One region of the Lysinibacillus sp. BNK-21 genome, then DNA from elsewhere that is predicted to be linked to it. Evidence: predicted binding sites of a transcription regulator. Region 1 holds the regulator's gene; the other holds the start of a gene.
What was found. Region 1 encodes CtsR, which represses protease genes until heat stress. Its sites were predicted from a motif close to ATGGTCAATAAAGGTCAAACA; they were not measured.
Positions count from the first base shown of each region.

Region 2: a site for CtsR is predicted at 2,921-2,941, ahead of ACMGGO_RS19090 (ATP-dependent Clp protease ATP-binding subunit). Genes of this name have one in related genera too.

Region 1 is NZ_JBLQTS010000001.1:4,676,990-4,685,142, reverse strand. Features, by position in the region: gene radA (DNA repair protein RadA) at 1-1,169, opposite strand, end outside; gene ACMGGO_RS23410 (ATP-dependent Clp protease ATP-binding subunit) at 1,261-3,705, opposite strand; gene ACMGGO_RS23405 (protein arginine kinase) at 3,695-4,804, opposite strand; gene ACMGGO_RS23400 (UvrB/UvrC motif-containing protein) at 4,801-5,343, opposite strand; gene ACMGGO_RS23395 (CtsR family transcriptional regulator) at 5,357-5,827, opposite strand; gene ACMGGO_RS23390 (DUF4870 domain-containing protein) at 6,095-6,400, opposite strand; gene ACMGGO_RS23385 (class I SAM-dependent methyltransferase) at 6,526-7,209, shown strand; gene corA (magnesium/cobalt transporter CorA) at 7,243-8,153, shown strand, end outside.
Region 2 is NZ_JBLQTS010000001.1:3,750,201-3,758,353, reverse strand. Features, by position in the region: gene ACMGGO_RS19110 (Cof-type HAD-IIB family hydrolase) at 1-742, opposite strand, end outside; gene ACMGGO_RS19105 (prolyl oligopeptidase family serine peptidase) at 864-1,628, shown strand; gene ACMGGO_RS19100 (metal-sulfur cluster assembly factor) at 1,682-1,990, shown strand; gene ACMGGO_RS19095 (Crp/Fnr family transcriptional regulator) at 2,051-2,737, opposite strand; gene ACMGGO_RS19090 (ATP-dependent Clp protease ATP-binding subunit) at 3,004-5,130, shown strand; gene ACMGGO_RS19085 (YjzD family protein) at 5,180-5,374, opposite strand; gene ACMGGO_RS19080 (beta-ketoacyl-ACP synthase III) at 5,840-6,778, shown strand; gene fabF (beta-ketoacyl-ACP synthase II) at 6,809-8,050, shown strand.

The DNA of each region.
Region 1 (8,153 bases):
TCCGTTGCACGCACTGCCTGATCCTTAAAACTAGATACAATGCTTGTCAACACCGCTAAATCTATTGCTGGCTCATCCAGCTTGACACCACCAGCAACTTTAATATATGCATCCTGAGCTTGTAGCATGAGACCCATACGCTTTTCTAGTACAGCCATTAGCAATTGTACTCGATTTTGATCGACACCTGTGGCCATACGTTTAGGATAGTTAAAGCTTGTAGGCGTAACTAAGGATTGAATTTCAACAAGAATTGGCCTTGTCCCCTCCATTGAGGCTACAATAGTTGACCCTGCCGCACCTTGTGAACGCTCCTGTAAAAATAACTCAGAAGGGTTTAGAACTTCCTTTAACCCACCTTGAAGCATTTCAAATATAGCAATTTCATTTGTAGATCCGAAGCGGTTTTTTTGGCTTCGTAAAATACGATGATTATGATGTCTTTCCCCTTCAAAGTATAGTACAGTATCCACCATATGCTCTAAAATACGTGGCCCAGCAATTTGCCCCTCTTTTGTGACATGCCCTACTAGAAAAATAGCAATGCCTTTTGTTTTAGCGATTCGCATCAGCTCGGCTGTACATTCACGAACCTGTGAGACACTACCTGGGGCGCTTGTTACTTCTGGATGAAAAACCGTTTGTATGGAATCGACAATGACAAATTTAGGTTGTACTTCATCAATGGTTTGGTTTAAAAACTCTAGGTTTGTTTCGGAGTATATGTAGAGCTCTTGAGAAATCACTCCTAAACGCTCTGCTCGTAATTTCGTTTGACGAATAGATTCCTCTCCAGAAATATAAAGTACGCGATGCCCTTTATTCGAGAGTAATGCGGAAACCTGTAATAGTAATGTTGATTTCCCTATTCCAGGATCACCCCCAATTAATACTAGAGAACCAGGTACAATGCCACCGCCTAATACACGATTGAGTTCGCCCATTTCTGTTGCTACGCGCGATTCTTCAGTAGCTTCCACTTGGATAATCGGGATTGCCTTTTGAGTAACTGTAGCAGAATGTTGAAATGCTCCACGTGGGCCTTTTGCAACCATTTCTACTTCTTCCACCATTTTATTCCATTCACCACACCCAGGGCATCTTCCCATCCATTTAGCAGATTCATAGCCACAGCCTGAACATACAAATTTCGTTTTTTTCTTTGCCAAATTGCTTTCACCTCGAATATTTGTTCTTATCCTTAATTGTACAGAAAAAAAGACAGCTTGGCACTTAAAGCCTTACTGTCTTTCCTTGAAATTATTTAGAGATGGATACTCCCTCTTTTTTCTTTACAACAAACTCATCGTTTACGTAATCAATGACAACCTGATTACCCTTTTCTACATTACCCTTTAGTAATTCTTCTGATAATCGATCCTCTACTTGTTTTTGTAATGCACGACGTAGTGGACGAGCACCATATTGAGGGTCATAGCCTTCTTCAGCAATTTTTTCAAGTGCTGCATCAGTCAGCTCTAACGAAATGTCTTGCTCTTGCAAGCGTTTTGTTAAAGCATTGCCCATCATCGCAATGATTTCTTTTAAGTGCTCTTTTTCTAATGCGTGGAAGACAATCATTTCATCGATACGGTTTAAGAATTCTGGACGGAATGCTTTTTTCAATTCTTCTAACATCGTACCCTTCATGTCTTTATGCTTAGACTCTGCACCACCTACATTGAAACCAAGGTTCTTTTGGTATTTTAATGCATCCGCACCAACGTTTGAAGTCATAATGACCACTGTATTGCGGAAGTCTACTACACGTCCCTTAGAGTCTGTTAAACGACCATCTTCAAGCACTTGCAATAGAATATTGAATACATCAGGGTGTGCCTTTTCAATTTCATCTAATAAAACGACTGAATATGGCTTACGGCGAACTTTCTCTGTCAGTTGGCCACCATCATCGAAGCCTACATAGCCCGGAGGTGAACCTACTAAACGAGAAGTCGAATGTTTCTCCATGTACTCGGACATGTCAACACGAATCATCGCATCCTCATCGCCAAACATTACCTCAGCAAGTGCTCTTGCAAGCTCTGTTTTACCAACGCCTGTAGGTCCTAAGAAGATAAATGAGCCAATTGGTCGTTTTGGATCTTTTAAGCCTGCTCTTGCACGACGTATGGCACGAGAAATCGCTTCTACTGCTTCTCCTTGCCCTACTACACGTTTGTGTAACTCTTCTTCAAGCTGTAATAACTTCGAAGATTCTTCAGAAGCAATTTTAGCTACTGGGATTCCTGTCCACATTGATACAACTGCTGCTACATCATCCACAGTCACTTTAGATTCGGCTTTACCTTGCTCTTCTTTCCAATTTTTTCGAGTAGCTTCAATTTCATCCTTCAGCTTTTGCTCTGTATCTCTTAGCGCTGCTGCCTTTTCAAATTCTTGACCTGATACGGCTGCATTTTTTTCAGAACGAACATTTTCAAGCTTATCCTCAAGCGCCTTTAAGTTTGGTGGTACTGCGAATGAGCGTAAGCGTACTTTAGAACCTGCTTCATCGATTAAGTCAATCGCTTTATCTGGTAAGAATCGATCAGAAATATATCTATCACTCATTTTTGCCGCTGCTTCAATGGCTTCATCTGTAATTTTCACACGGTGATGCGCTTCATAACGATCGCGTAAGCCTTGAATAATTAGAATAGCCTCTTCCACTGTCGGCTCATCCACTTGGATTGGTTGGAAACGACGCTCTAAGGCCGCATCCTTTTCAATGTACTTGCGGTACTCATCAAGTGTTGTGGCACCAATACATTGAAGCTCCCCACGTGCTAAAGATGGTTTTAAGATATTTGATGCATCAATCGCACCTTCAGCACCACCCGCACCAATTAATGTATGCAATTCGTCAATAAATAAAATGATGTTGCCTGCTTGGCGAATTTCATCCATCACTTTTTTCAAACGATCTTCAAATTCTCCACGATATTTTGTACCTGCAACAACTGTCCCCATATCTAGTGTCATTACACGTTTGTCACGAAGGATTTCTGGCACTTCGTTATTAATAATTTGCTGTGCCAATCCTTCAGCAATCGCTGTTTTACCAACACCTGGCTCACCAATCAATACAGGGTTATTTTTCGTACGACGCGATAAAACTTCAATAACTCGTGTAATTTCCTTGCTTCGGCCAATAACAGGGTCTAAAGTACCTTCACGTGCAATTTGTGTTAAATCACGTGCTAGACTATCTAATGTTGGTGTATTGGCAGCTTGAGCTGCTTGTTGACCAGATTGTGCATTATCATTATTACCTAATAGCAATAATACTTGCTGGCGAGCTTTATTTAAACCGACTCCCGCATTGTTTAAAACGCGAGCTGCCACGCCCTCACCCTCACGTATAAGCGCCAATAATAGATGCTCTGTACCGATATAGGAGTGACCTAGTTTACGTGACTCATCAACAGATAATTCAATTACTTTTTTAGCTCTTGGTGTATAATGAACGATTGGACCGACATCTTCTTTGCCCTTACCAACTAATTCTTCAATGCCAGCTTCAATCATTTGAGGACTAATATCAATGGCTTCTAACGCTTTCGCAGCAATACCGCCGCCTTCACGTATAAGCCCTAATAGAATATGCTCTGTACCGATAGATTCGTGCTTCCAACGAATAGCCTCTTCCTGAGCAAGCTGTAATACTTTTTGCGCGCGTTGTGTAAAACGATTAAACATCATATAAATCCTCTCCTTTTTCCCCATTTATAGGCTTATTCGCATGTTCTTGAGATAATGTCTCACGAAGCATCTCCGCTCGTACACGATCCCGCTCAGCAGGTGGTAATGCCTCACCTGCATAGTGCTGTAAAAAACCTGGTTGCATACTAACAACACATTCATTTAAGGTCGTTGTTTGTATACCATCAATCAATTGTAAATCTACTCCTAAACGAACATTAGATAGGCAAGTAGCAGCTTCCTCACTTGTTAAAATTCTTGCATGTGTAAGGGTACCTAAAGCTCGATATACGCGATCTTCTAGCGCAAGCTCTGCCTTTTCCATTAATTTACCTCTTGCATGCCGCTCTTTTTGAATAATCTTTTCAGCGACGCTTTGTATATCTGCTAAAATATCTTCCTCTGTCTTCCCAAGTGTAATTTGGTTAGACACTTGATAAACATTCCCTAAATTTTCGCTTCCTTCACCATATATACCTCTTACAGTCATTCCTAAGCGTGTCATGGCATTTATAATTTGATTCATTTGCCCAGTTAATGTAAGAGCGGGTAAATGCATCATGACGGATGCTCGTAGACCCGTACCAATATTCGTTGGACAGCTTGTTAAATAACCAAAAGTATCTCGAAAAGCATACGGTAATACTTTCTCTAGGATACGATCAATCTTATTTGCTTGTTCATAAGCACTTTGAAGTTGAAAACTTGCTGTCATACATTGAATGCGTAAATGATCCTCTTCATTCACCATAATGCTAACGGATTCGTCTTCAGAGAGTAGTATAGAGCCCACTTGCTCTTTTTTAGCCAGTTGCGGGCTAATCAAATGCTTTTCTACAAGAATTTGACGCTGTAAAGGGGTTAAATCCTTTATAGCAAAATAAGCATAATCATTTTGAAGAGTTGGGCTATCGCTGACAGCATGTGTAACGGCCTGTTCCACTTGCAGTGCCTCATTTTCTGAAAACGCTAATGGAAAACGATAGCCATCTAAATTTCGTGCAAGGCGGATCCGTGTACTAATGACGATATCTGAGTAATCATCTTTGATATGCATCCAAGTTGGTGTCGCACGCTCTAAAAATGATTCAATCATCATGTCACATCACCACCTTCAAATTGTAGATGCTTCTCTAGCTCTTTAACTTCATCACGTAGCTTCGCCGCTTCTTCAAACTGTTCTTCATCTACGGCGGATTTCATACGCTTGCGGATATCTTCTATTTGCTTTTTAATAACATACACATTACTGCGAGCACCAGGCATTTTTCCAATGTGTTGTGGACCTGCCTGAATACGATTAAAAAGCTTTGGCAAATGATCTCCAAATGTGTCATAACAGCTTGGGCACCCGAATTTTCCTTCTTTTAAAAATTGCTTATACGAAAATCCACATTGTGGGCATGTTTGCTGTTGTGGTTGTACCTGTTGTTTTTCCCCCACCTTTTGCCATGTAGGAGAGCCAAACCAGTTAGACAATAACTGTTGAATAGATACTGGCTCTTGTTTAAACTCTGCATGAAATGGATGGAATTGTGAGGCGCAGACGTCACAATAATGATGCTCTACTTTTTGCCCACTTTGAACTTGTGTTACTGTAACTGTCGCATTACGTTGTTTACAATGTTCGCATATCATTTCCATCACCTCACTATTTTTGTTGTTCATATTTTATTGTTGTCAGCATTGCTCGCAATATTTTTGATCGAATGACATCTCTTAATGGGAGATGCAAGTCGATCGTGGAGCGATCAATTGCTGCTAACATTAATTTCGCTTCTCGCTTGGAAATTACCTGCTCATCAATGAGTCGATAAACCAAATCTTCTGCCATTGTTTGTGATGCCCCACCTTCAATTTGCCTGAGAACATCGTCGATTAGATCAATCTGTGAATTCGCACGGACACGTAAAATTCGAATGTATCCACCACCACCACGTTTGCTCTCAACAAGGTAACCCCGCTCGGCAGTAAATCTTGTATTAATAACATAATTTATTTGTGATGGTACACATTGAAATTTATCAGCGATTTCACTACGTTTAATTTCAATATGCCCTTCCCCACCTAATTCAAGCACTTGCTTTAAGTAACCCTCTATGATGTCTGATATATTACGCATTTTAGGAACACACCTCGCTTGCTTCACTGACTTTGACTATCTTTGACTTTCTTTGAGTATATTATACAAAACGCTTGAAAAAAATTGCAATGATTTCGCCCATAGAAAAGTGGAAAGTCTAGAAAAAGGCTTTTTAAGAGCCGAAAAGAGCCCTTTTTCGATTATTTGTTTACGGTTTAATAATTTCCTTATACACCTAATGTACCCTTATTCGTCATAGAAAAAACGCAAGCATATGCAACTAGCATATACTTGCGTCTATGAAAATTATACCCAGCGACCAACAATTGGATAACGCCAAGGTTCATCAGACAATGCTTTTACGATACCGATGATCGGTACCACAAATACCATAATGCCGAAAATGATTAAAAATGGTAAGCCAATAAGGACAAAGCTTAAACCAACAGAGATAGCAATTAAAACACCCATGACAATTTGGAATAGCAGTGCTTGAATAGAAATTGCCTTTACTTCCTCATCCGAACTAATTAAAAAGAAAATAATGGGCACTAACCATGGCGCAAAAAATGCACTTGCGTGTATGATTACTTTAGACCATTTAGTCTCCATATATATCAACCCTTTCTTTGAACTTTATTCTATGTTTTATGTACTACTATTTACGGAACTATACCCGCAATAGTTTCACATTAAGAAAGATTTTTTAAAATTTTTTTGAAAGGCTGTGAGGAGCGTTGGAATTTAACAACACATTAGCAAATGAATATGAAAAGGGTATTCGCCGTACATTGCCTAGTTATGATGCCATGCTACGTTTAATACAAACTTTTTATCATTCTAGGCTATCAGAAAATGCTAACATGCTAGTCGTGGGAGCAGGAAGTGGCAATGAAATTATACAGCTTGCAGAAGGAAGACCTCACTGGTCATTCACTGGCATTGATCCATCAGAATCCATGCTTACTATAGCTAAAGAGCGTTTACTCACTCTTCCTAATGATATGTCATTCCATCAGGCTACAATACTTGATGCTTCGCTGCCCTCTACTCAGTATGATGCGGCAAGTTGTGTTCTCGTCTTGCATTTTATTCATGATTATAAAGAAAAGCTCGAAACAATAACAGAAATAGCAAGACATTTGAAACCTGGAGCACCATTTGTCCTTGTTTCAAAATATGGTCAGCTAGGCTCTTTAGAAACAGAACTACAATTTGATTTATGGCGTTCTTATTGGCTACAGCATACTAGACTTTCTTTATCCGATGTAGCAGAGATGGAAAAATCCATTCGTTCCCTTTCTTTTATGAGTGAAGAAGAAATTTTAATACTTTTACAAAGTGCGGGTTTTACTAAACCTTCTAGATTTTTTGCCACTACTTTGTTCGGTGGTTGGGTATGCTTTAAAGAGGAGCGCTAACTATTTTGTAGTAAATAATTTGAGGTGAAAACCGTGATAAGCACCATTGGCATTACAAAGCAACAACAATTGTTAAAGGATTTTCCATTAGAAGAGATACATCAGCAAGAATTTGAATGGTATTGGGTTGATTTTAATTGTCCTACAGCCGAGGAGGAATCATTGTTGGATACATTTTTCCACTTTCACCCTCTCGCTATTGAAGATTGCTTAATGAGGTTGCAGCGTCCTAAGCTCGATTTTTATGATGATTTTCATTTCTTTGTCATTCATCGGGTAAACGAAGAGACGTTAGCTGCGGAGGAGGTTAATATTTTTGCCTCCAATAAATTCATCATAACCTTCCATAAAAATTCTGTCCCTGAGATAGAGAAGGTGCAAAAGATGCTGGAAAACCAACCGAAGAATTGGGAGCGAGGTACTGTATACCTAACGTATCAAACTATCGATAAAATTGTTGACAGTTATTTTCCACTCGTTTATAAAATTGAAGATCATCTAAATGCTTTAGAAGGTGAACTTACATACCAAAGTAATGTAAATGCCATGAAAATTGTCTTCGAGTTCCGTAGTGACTTGCTTGACTTAAGACGTACTATTTTACCAATGCGTGATCTCTTATATCGCATTCTCAATTCTTACCGTTTCTCACTAAAAAAATCGGAGAGAGCTTATTTTGGAGATATCTACGACCATCTACTTAAGCTAACAGAGATGGTTGAATCTAATCGAGAGCTTACAGCAGACATGCGGGATAGTTATATGGCTATGAGTTCTAGCAGAATGAATGGCATTATGATGACTTTAACAATTGTATCAACTATCTTTATACCACTTACCTTCATTGCTGGTGTGTATGGGATGAATTTCGATAACATGCCTGAGCTACATGGGCAATACAGCTATTTTATTGTACTTGGGATTATGATAATTATCGTTATCTT
Region 2 (8,153 bases), 930 kb from region 1:
CATTGGCAATGTTTTTAAGACTTGAAATACCGTTCCCCATCGCTACACCAAGTCCAGCATATTCGATCATTTCTAAATCATTGTCTTCATCACCAAATGCGATGATGCGCTCACGAGGAATACCTAAATCTTTTGCCACATGTGCAATACCCACAGCTTTATTTAAGCCGCGACGCACAATTTCAATAATATGAAGTGGCGCGCCCCATCGACGATGCTCAATGACCTCAGCATGCACTGCCTGTAAATGATCACGTATAATTACCGAATTTGCTTCATTTGCCTGAATCAGCAAACTTGTGGGATTTTCCAAGAGATGTGTGTATAAATCGCCAAGTGTAATTCTTGGATTTCCCATATTAAAAATATTTAAAATACGATCGTCTTCTGTGTGGACATAAATATCATCTTTTACCTCAGCGATAATATTTTCGTATTCATAACTGTTAATAGAATCAACGACATCATGTACGACACTTAAATCAATTGGTGTGTGCATATGTTGCCAAGAGACATTTTTAGGATGATGCACATATGCGCCATTAAAATTAACAATGGGTGTAGTGAGCCCAAGTTCATGATAATAAAGATCGCTTGCACGGTATGGACGTCCCGTCGCAATCATCACTTGATGCCCTTGTTCCTTAGCCTGCAATAATGTTTTTTTCGTTTTTGCAGAAATTTGCTGTTGATCTGTTAATAAAGTTCCATCTAAGTCTAATACGATTAAATGCGGTTTCATAGCTCGTTGCCCCTTTCCTATAGTTTGAATAGTATCTCTTTGTCTTACATTCGTCAAAATTTTGTCACAGTGAAAAAAGTTTGCTAACATAAAGATGAGAGAATAGTTGGGAGTGACAATAATGTTTGTAGAAAAAGAAGTGTGGGGAAATATTCCTTTATTACATATACATACAGACAATATGAATGAAGAAACCCCGGTAGTCATTTTTTTGCATGGTTTTATGAGTGCAAAAGAACATAACTTACACTATGCATACCAATTGGTGCATAAAGGGGTGCGTGTCCTATTGCCAGATGCAAAATTTCATGGTGAGCGTAGCGAAGGCCTAACAGAAATGCAAATGAATTTAAATTTTTGGGACATTGTTTTAAATTCTATTCATGAAGTTCAACAATTATATGATGAATTAAAGAATAAAAATTTATTAGCTAGTCATAAAATTGGCATAGGAGGCACTTCAATGGGTGGCATCGTGACATCAGGCTGTCTGAAACTTTATGATTGGATACAAACAGCTGCAATATGCATGGGTGCACCTGGTTTTATAAAATTGGGTGAATACCAATTGCAACAATTTGCTAAAAGCGGAGTTAACTGGCCGATGTCAGAGGAAGACGTAGAAAAAATTAATGAAGCCCTTGCTAAATATGATGTCAGTTTAACACCAGAAAAATTCGCGGGTCGCCCTGTATTCTTTTGGCATGGAGAATTAGATAAAACAGTTCCTTTTCACGAAACGTATAAATTTTATGAAACATTACGGGAATACTATGAAGCAAACCCTGAATATTTAAAGTTCATGGTTAACAAAAGGGCTGGACATGCTGTACCACGTGACGGTATGCTAGCAGCTACAGCATGGCTTGCACAGCATTTGGCATAACAGGGTGCATCTGCTATGATAAGGTTAACACTATGATGGAAGGAGAAATACGAATGGATCAGGATATGAAAGATAGCATGTTAGGTGCTTTAGAAAACGTAATTGATCCTGAGCTTGGCATTGATATTGTCAACTTAGGTTTAGTATATGATGTGGAATTAGATGATGAAGGTGTTGCAACTGTTACGATGACACTAACATCTATGGGCTGTCCACTTGGTCCAGTCATTGTGGATCAAGTGAATACGGCGTTAGGTGAACTTCCAGAAGTGAAAAGTACAAATGTTAATATTGTATGGAATCCGCCTTGGTCGAAAGATAAAATGTCACGCTATGCCAAAATGGCATTGGGCGTACGTTAAAATGGCTTATTTAAAACCCTGCTTATTTTTCAATAAGCAGGGTTTTTGCTTGTAACGAAACTAATCGATACGGCATATTTGTAATGGACAATTTTCACAGGCAATTTCATTTTTTAAAAATTGTAAATCATGAATGGTAATAAATCCTTTATCAAAAGTGATAATCTCATGTTTTTTTAAATCATTCAGCATACGATTAATCATTTCCCGACTTGTCGCACACAGATTTGCAATTTCTGTATTTGTTAGCTGAAAATCAATAAAAATCGAGTCATTTTCTACAGGTTTACCATACGTATTGGACAGCCGAATGAGCGTTGAAAATAGAGCACCTTTTTTACCGTTTAACACTAAATCGCGCAAACGACTCTGATGCTTTAAGTTTTCTGTTTGTAGCCACTTCATGTATTCCACCATAACTGTCGGCTGCTCTTCTAGTAAATGCTCCAAAGATTTACGACTCAAAACATACAACGTAGAGGGTTCTAAAACTTTGGCAGTCATTGAATTATAGACGAGATTACAAAATAACGAACCTTCTCCTATTATGCTGTCAGGGCCACAAATACGAATGGTTAATTCCTTACCCGTCTCGGATTCTTGGCTAATCGAAATAACACCTGATTGGATGTAATAAATTTCTTTTGCCCGTTCACCCTCTAGAAAAATTTTATTTCCTTTATTCACTTTGATAAAAACACCGTGGTTTTGAAAAAGTTCTTTAATTTTTTCAAACATATTATCCATTAAAACCATATCTCCAACACATCGCTTTCTTTTTGTAATAAATGGCGATTATTACAAAAGGATAGTGGATTTCGATACTAAAACATAGAAACATACCATTATTATAACGTAAACTTCCATAATAAGTGAAAAAATTTTAGGACGATTTCTTTGCTAAGCATTGTCGAGTGATGTAAAATAAAGTTAGTCAAAAAAGGTCAAACTTTTTTAATGAATAAGAATGGGTATATAAATAATGAGAAATATGAAAAAAAGGAGTGCTAGCTATGCAATTTCAACAAACAGACAATAAAAAACCATTAGAACAATTTGGGCGCAATTTAATTGAAGAAGTAAAAAACGGCAAGATGGATCCTGTTATCGGGCGTGATGAAGAAATTCGAAATGTAATTCGTATTCTAACACGTAAAACGAAAAATAATCCTGTATTAATCGGTGAACCAGGAGTTGGTAAAACGGCAATTGTGGAAGGTTTAGCACAGCGTATTGTTAAAGGTGATGTACCAGAAGGCTTGAAAGAATGTGTATTATATGAATTAGATATGAGTGCGTTAATCGCTGGTGCAAGTTATCGTGGACAATTTGAAGAACGCTTAAAAGGTGTGCTAAAAGAAGTAAAAGAATCAGAAGGACAAATCATTCTATTTATTGATGAAATTCATACGATCGTAGGTGCAGGAAAAACAGATGGCGCTATGGATGCAGGAAATATGCTAAAACCTATGCTAGCACGTGGTGAATTACACTGTATTGGTGCTACTACCTTAGACGAATATCGTATGTACATTGAAAAGGATCCTGCCTTAGAACGTCGATTCCAGCAAGTACTAGTACGTGAGCCATCTATAGAGGATACGGTATCCATTTTACGTGGTTTAAAGGAACGCTTTGAATTACATCACGCAGTACGTATTCATGACAGAGCAATTGTTGCGGCAGCAGAACTATCCAATCGCTATATTACAGAACGATTTTTACCTGATAAGGCCATTGATTTAATTGATGAGGCTTGTGCAATGATTCGTACAGAAATTGATTCAATGCCACAGGAATTAGACGCAGTCACACGTCGTATTATGCAGCTTGAAATTGAGGAACAGGCATTGCGTAAGGAAAAGGACGAGGCAAGTAAAAAACGTCTGGAGCAATTACGCGAAGAATTAACTAAGTTAAAAGAATCATCTAAGGGCATGCGACAACAATGGGAAGCAGAAAAAGAAAAACTACACGATATTCAGAAAAAACGTGAAACATTGGATAAATATCGTCGTGATCTAGATGAGGCAGAAAGTAAATATGATCTAAATAAAGCTGCTGAATTACGTCATGGTAAAATTCCAACACTTGAAAAAGACATTCAGGTACTTGAAAAGGAATTAGAGAACGGTGCAGAATCTCGTATTTTACGTGAAGAGGTAACAGCAGATGAAATCGCTGCAATTGTTTCACGTTGGACAGGAATCCCTGTAACAAAATTAGTAGAGGGTGAGCGTGAAAAACTATTACGTTTAAAGGATACATTACATGAACGTGTGGTTGGACAAGATACAGCAGTTCAATTAGTGACAGAAGCGGTATGGCGTGCACGTGCAGGTATCAAAGATCCACACCGACCTATTGGTAGCTTTTTATTTTTAGGTCCAACTGGTGTAGGTAAAACAGAACTTACCAAGGCACTTGCTGCACAGTTATTTGATTCAGAAGATCACTTTATTCGGATTGATATGAGTGAATACATGGAGAAACATAGTGTGTCTCGACTTGTTGGGGCTCCTCCAGGCTATGTGGGCTATGAGGAAGGTGGACAACTAACGGAAGCAGTTCGCCGAAATCCTTATTCTGTGGTGCTACTAGACGAGATTGAAAAAGCTCATCCTGATGTGGCGAACATTTTATTGCAAATTTTAGATGATGGGCGCATTACAGATAGTCAGGGACGAATGGTGAATTTTACAAATACAGTAGTCATTTTAACTTCGAATATCGGATCAAGTTATTTAATGGAGGCAAAGGAAAATGATGCGGCTGTGGAGGACTTAGTCATGTCAGCCCTACGACAACATTTTAAACCTGAGCTATTAAACAGAATGGATGATATCATCTTCTTCCATGCATTATCTACTAAACATTTTACTGCGATTGCCTGGAAGTATGTGGAGCAATTGATTAAACGTGTCGCAGAGCAAGAAATTACTTTATCTGTCGAGCAAGAAGTCATTGATTGGGTAGTAGAGCAAGGTGCAGATGCCCAATTTGGAGCAAGACCACTAAAACGCTTTGTACAGCGACATATCGAAACAGCCGTTGCTAAAGAACTATTACGCGGAGAAGTTTTACCAGGGGAGACGTTGCATGTGAAAATGCATGAGGGTCAATGTGTTGTGGAAAAATAACAGAAAAAACCTGTTCGGCATGAAGCTGAACAGGTTTTTTCTAGCTGAATTAATGATGGTCTGCAGCTTCTGGTGTAGGGTCGTTTGGAATGATTGCTCCAATAATAAAGATAAGGATGGAGAATACAACAGAAACGATTGCCCCAGTTTTGAAATCAAATGGTACACCAAGTACAGAGCTGACTACGTAGTTTAACATAGAAACTAGTAGGAATGACCATATGAACGTTACGATATATTGCATTAATTTCACCTCAACCGAACTTTTTTCATCATAAGGTTTTACTCATATTCATTATCATATCATAACATAAATCAAAAAAAAATGAACCATTTATGTGAAACATGGCGATTTTGTCACAACAAATATGAGATTTAGTATTTTATGTTTAGTAATGTAAAGTATTTAGGAACAGCTCTGAAATAGGGGAATGCGCTCCTAAGCGGGTGAAAAGTGATCCAAAAGGGAAGAACACCGCTCATACATGATGCAAGGTGCTTTGAAAAATAATGAACAAGCTCAACAAAGTACGATAGATAAAGCTCTAAACAGAATAACCTCATTCCATAAAATTCTTCACTTCTATATTCAAAGAACACTACCCTCAGCCGCATAAATTTTAAATCATATTGCGTCATTCCTTTTATATGCGTTATAATTATGACCAGTTACTAATAATTGATAGTAAGAAAGCTGAGGGGTTGCTATATGAACGCTGGTATTATAGGAATAGGCAAATATGTTCCTGAGAAGGTCGTTACAAATTTTGATTTGGAAAAAATCATGGATACTTCTGATGAATGGATTCGTACTCGAACAGGCATTGAAGAACGTCATTTTGCGGCAGATGATCAGGAAACTTCAGATTTGGCAGTAGCTGCTGCAAAAGAAGCTATTGCAAATGCGGGTATTACGCCTGAGGAAATTGGTTTAATTCTTGTAGCAACTGTCACACAGGATCAAACTTTTCCAAGTGTAGCTTGTATGATTCAGGAACAAATCGGAGCAGTAAATGCTGCAGCAATGGATCAAGCAGCAGCATGTGCAGGATTTATATATAGTTTAGTGACAGCAAAGCACTTTGTTGAGGCAAATGCTTATAAATATGTCTTAGTAGTAGGTGTTGAAAAGCTGTCTAAAGTCGTTGATTGGGAAGATCGCAATACAGCTGTATTATTTGGCGATGGTGCCAGTGCAGCTATCATTGGGCAAGTCTCTGAAGGTAGAGGTATTCTATCCTTTGAACTTGGTGCAGATGGTACAGGCGGAAAGAATCTTTATTTAACGAAGCAAGATACAATTGCGATGAATGGTCGTGAAGTGTTTAAATTTGCTGTTCGACAAATGGGTGAATCGGCTGTTAATGTATTAGAGAAAGCGGGATTAACAAAAGAAGACGTTGATTTCCTAGTGCCACATCAGGCAAATATACGTATTATGGAATCTGCACGTGAGCGTTTAGAGCTACCACCAGAAAAAATGTCAAAAACGATTCATAAATACGGAAATACTTCAGCAGCATCTATTGGTATTTCCTTGGTAGATGAGCTCGAAGCAGGTAAGATTAAAGAGGATGATTTATTAGTCCTTGTAGGTTTTGGTGGCGGCTTAACATGGGGTGCCGTAGCCATGAGATGGGGAAAATAAGTAGGAAAAATGCTTGAGGGGAGTAAGACAATGAGTAAAAGACGAGTAGTAATTACAGGAATTGGCGCAGTTACACCACTAGGAAATAGCATCGAAGAAACATGGGCAAACATTAAAGCTGGTAAATCTGGCATTGGTGAGCTGACACGTTTAAATAAAGATCTTTTTGCCGCAAAAATCGCCGCAGAAGTAAAGGACTTTGATATTGAAAAATACATTGATCGTAAAGAAGCACGTAAAATGGATCGCTTCACACAATACGCATTAGCGGCTTCTATTATGGCAATGGAAGATGCACAGCTAACAATTGATGAAGAGCTAGCTCCACGAGCAGGTGTATGGATTGGTTCTGGTATCGGTGGGATGGAAACATATGAACAACAATTTTTAACATTCCAAGAGCGTGGCGCAAGACGTGTTAGTCCTTTCTTTATCCCAATGATGATTCCTGATATGGCATCGGGCCAAGTCTCTATTCACTTTGGTGCAAAGGGGATAAATTCTTGTTCTGTAACGGCATGTGCTTCAGGCACAAACTCTATTGGTGATGCCTTTAAAGTAATTGAGCGTGGAGATGCTGATGTTATGATTTCTGGTGGTGCTGAATCACCAATCGTAACAATGGCGGTTGCAGGTTTTTGTGCCAATACAGCACTATCATTAAATCAAGATCCACAAGCTGCATGTCGCCCATTCGATAAAAACCGAGATGGCTTTATTATCGGAGAAGGAGCGGGTATTGTCATTTTAGAAGAATATGAACATGCAAAAGCTCGTGGTGCCAAAATCTATGCTGAAGTTTTAGGTTATGGTGCAACTGGGGATGCGCATCACATTACGGCTCCAGCTCCAGAGGGTGAAGGTGCAGCACGTGCGATGACGCAAGCATTAACAGATGGTGGCGTAGAGCCATCACAAGTTGATTATATTAATGCCCATGGTACAAGTACGCCATATAACGATTTATTCGAAACACAAGCTGTGAAAACTGCTTTTGGTGATCATGCGTATAACCTTGCAATGAGCTCAACAAAATCTATGACGGGTCACTTATTAGGAGCAGCAGGTGGTGTGGAAGCTATTTTCACAGCATTAGCTCTTAAAGAGGGGATTTTACCACCTACAATCAATTTAAAAGATCCTGATCCTGAATGTGATTTAGATTATGTTCCAAACGAAGCAAGAGAAGCAAATATTCAATATGCAATGAGTAATTCTCTTGGTTTTGGTGGTCATAATGCAAGTCTCCTATTCAAAAAATATGAAGCATAATAGATAAACATAAAAAAACGTCAGCCAAATTTAAATGGCTGACGTCTTTTTTTATAGTTTTGTGAATAAATGATAAGTAAGAAGAAATAGAAAGGATGCCCTT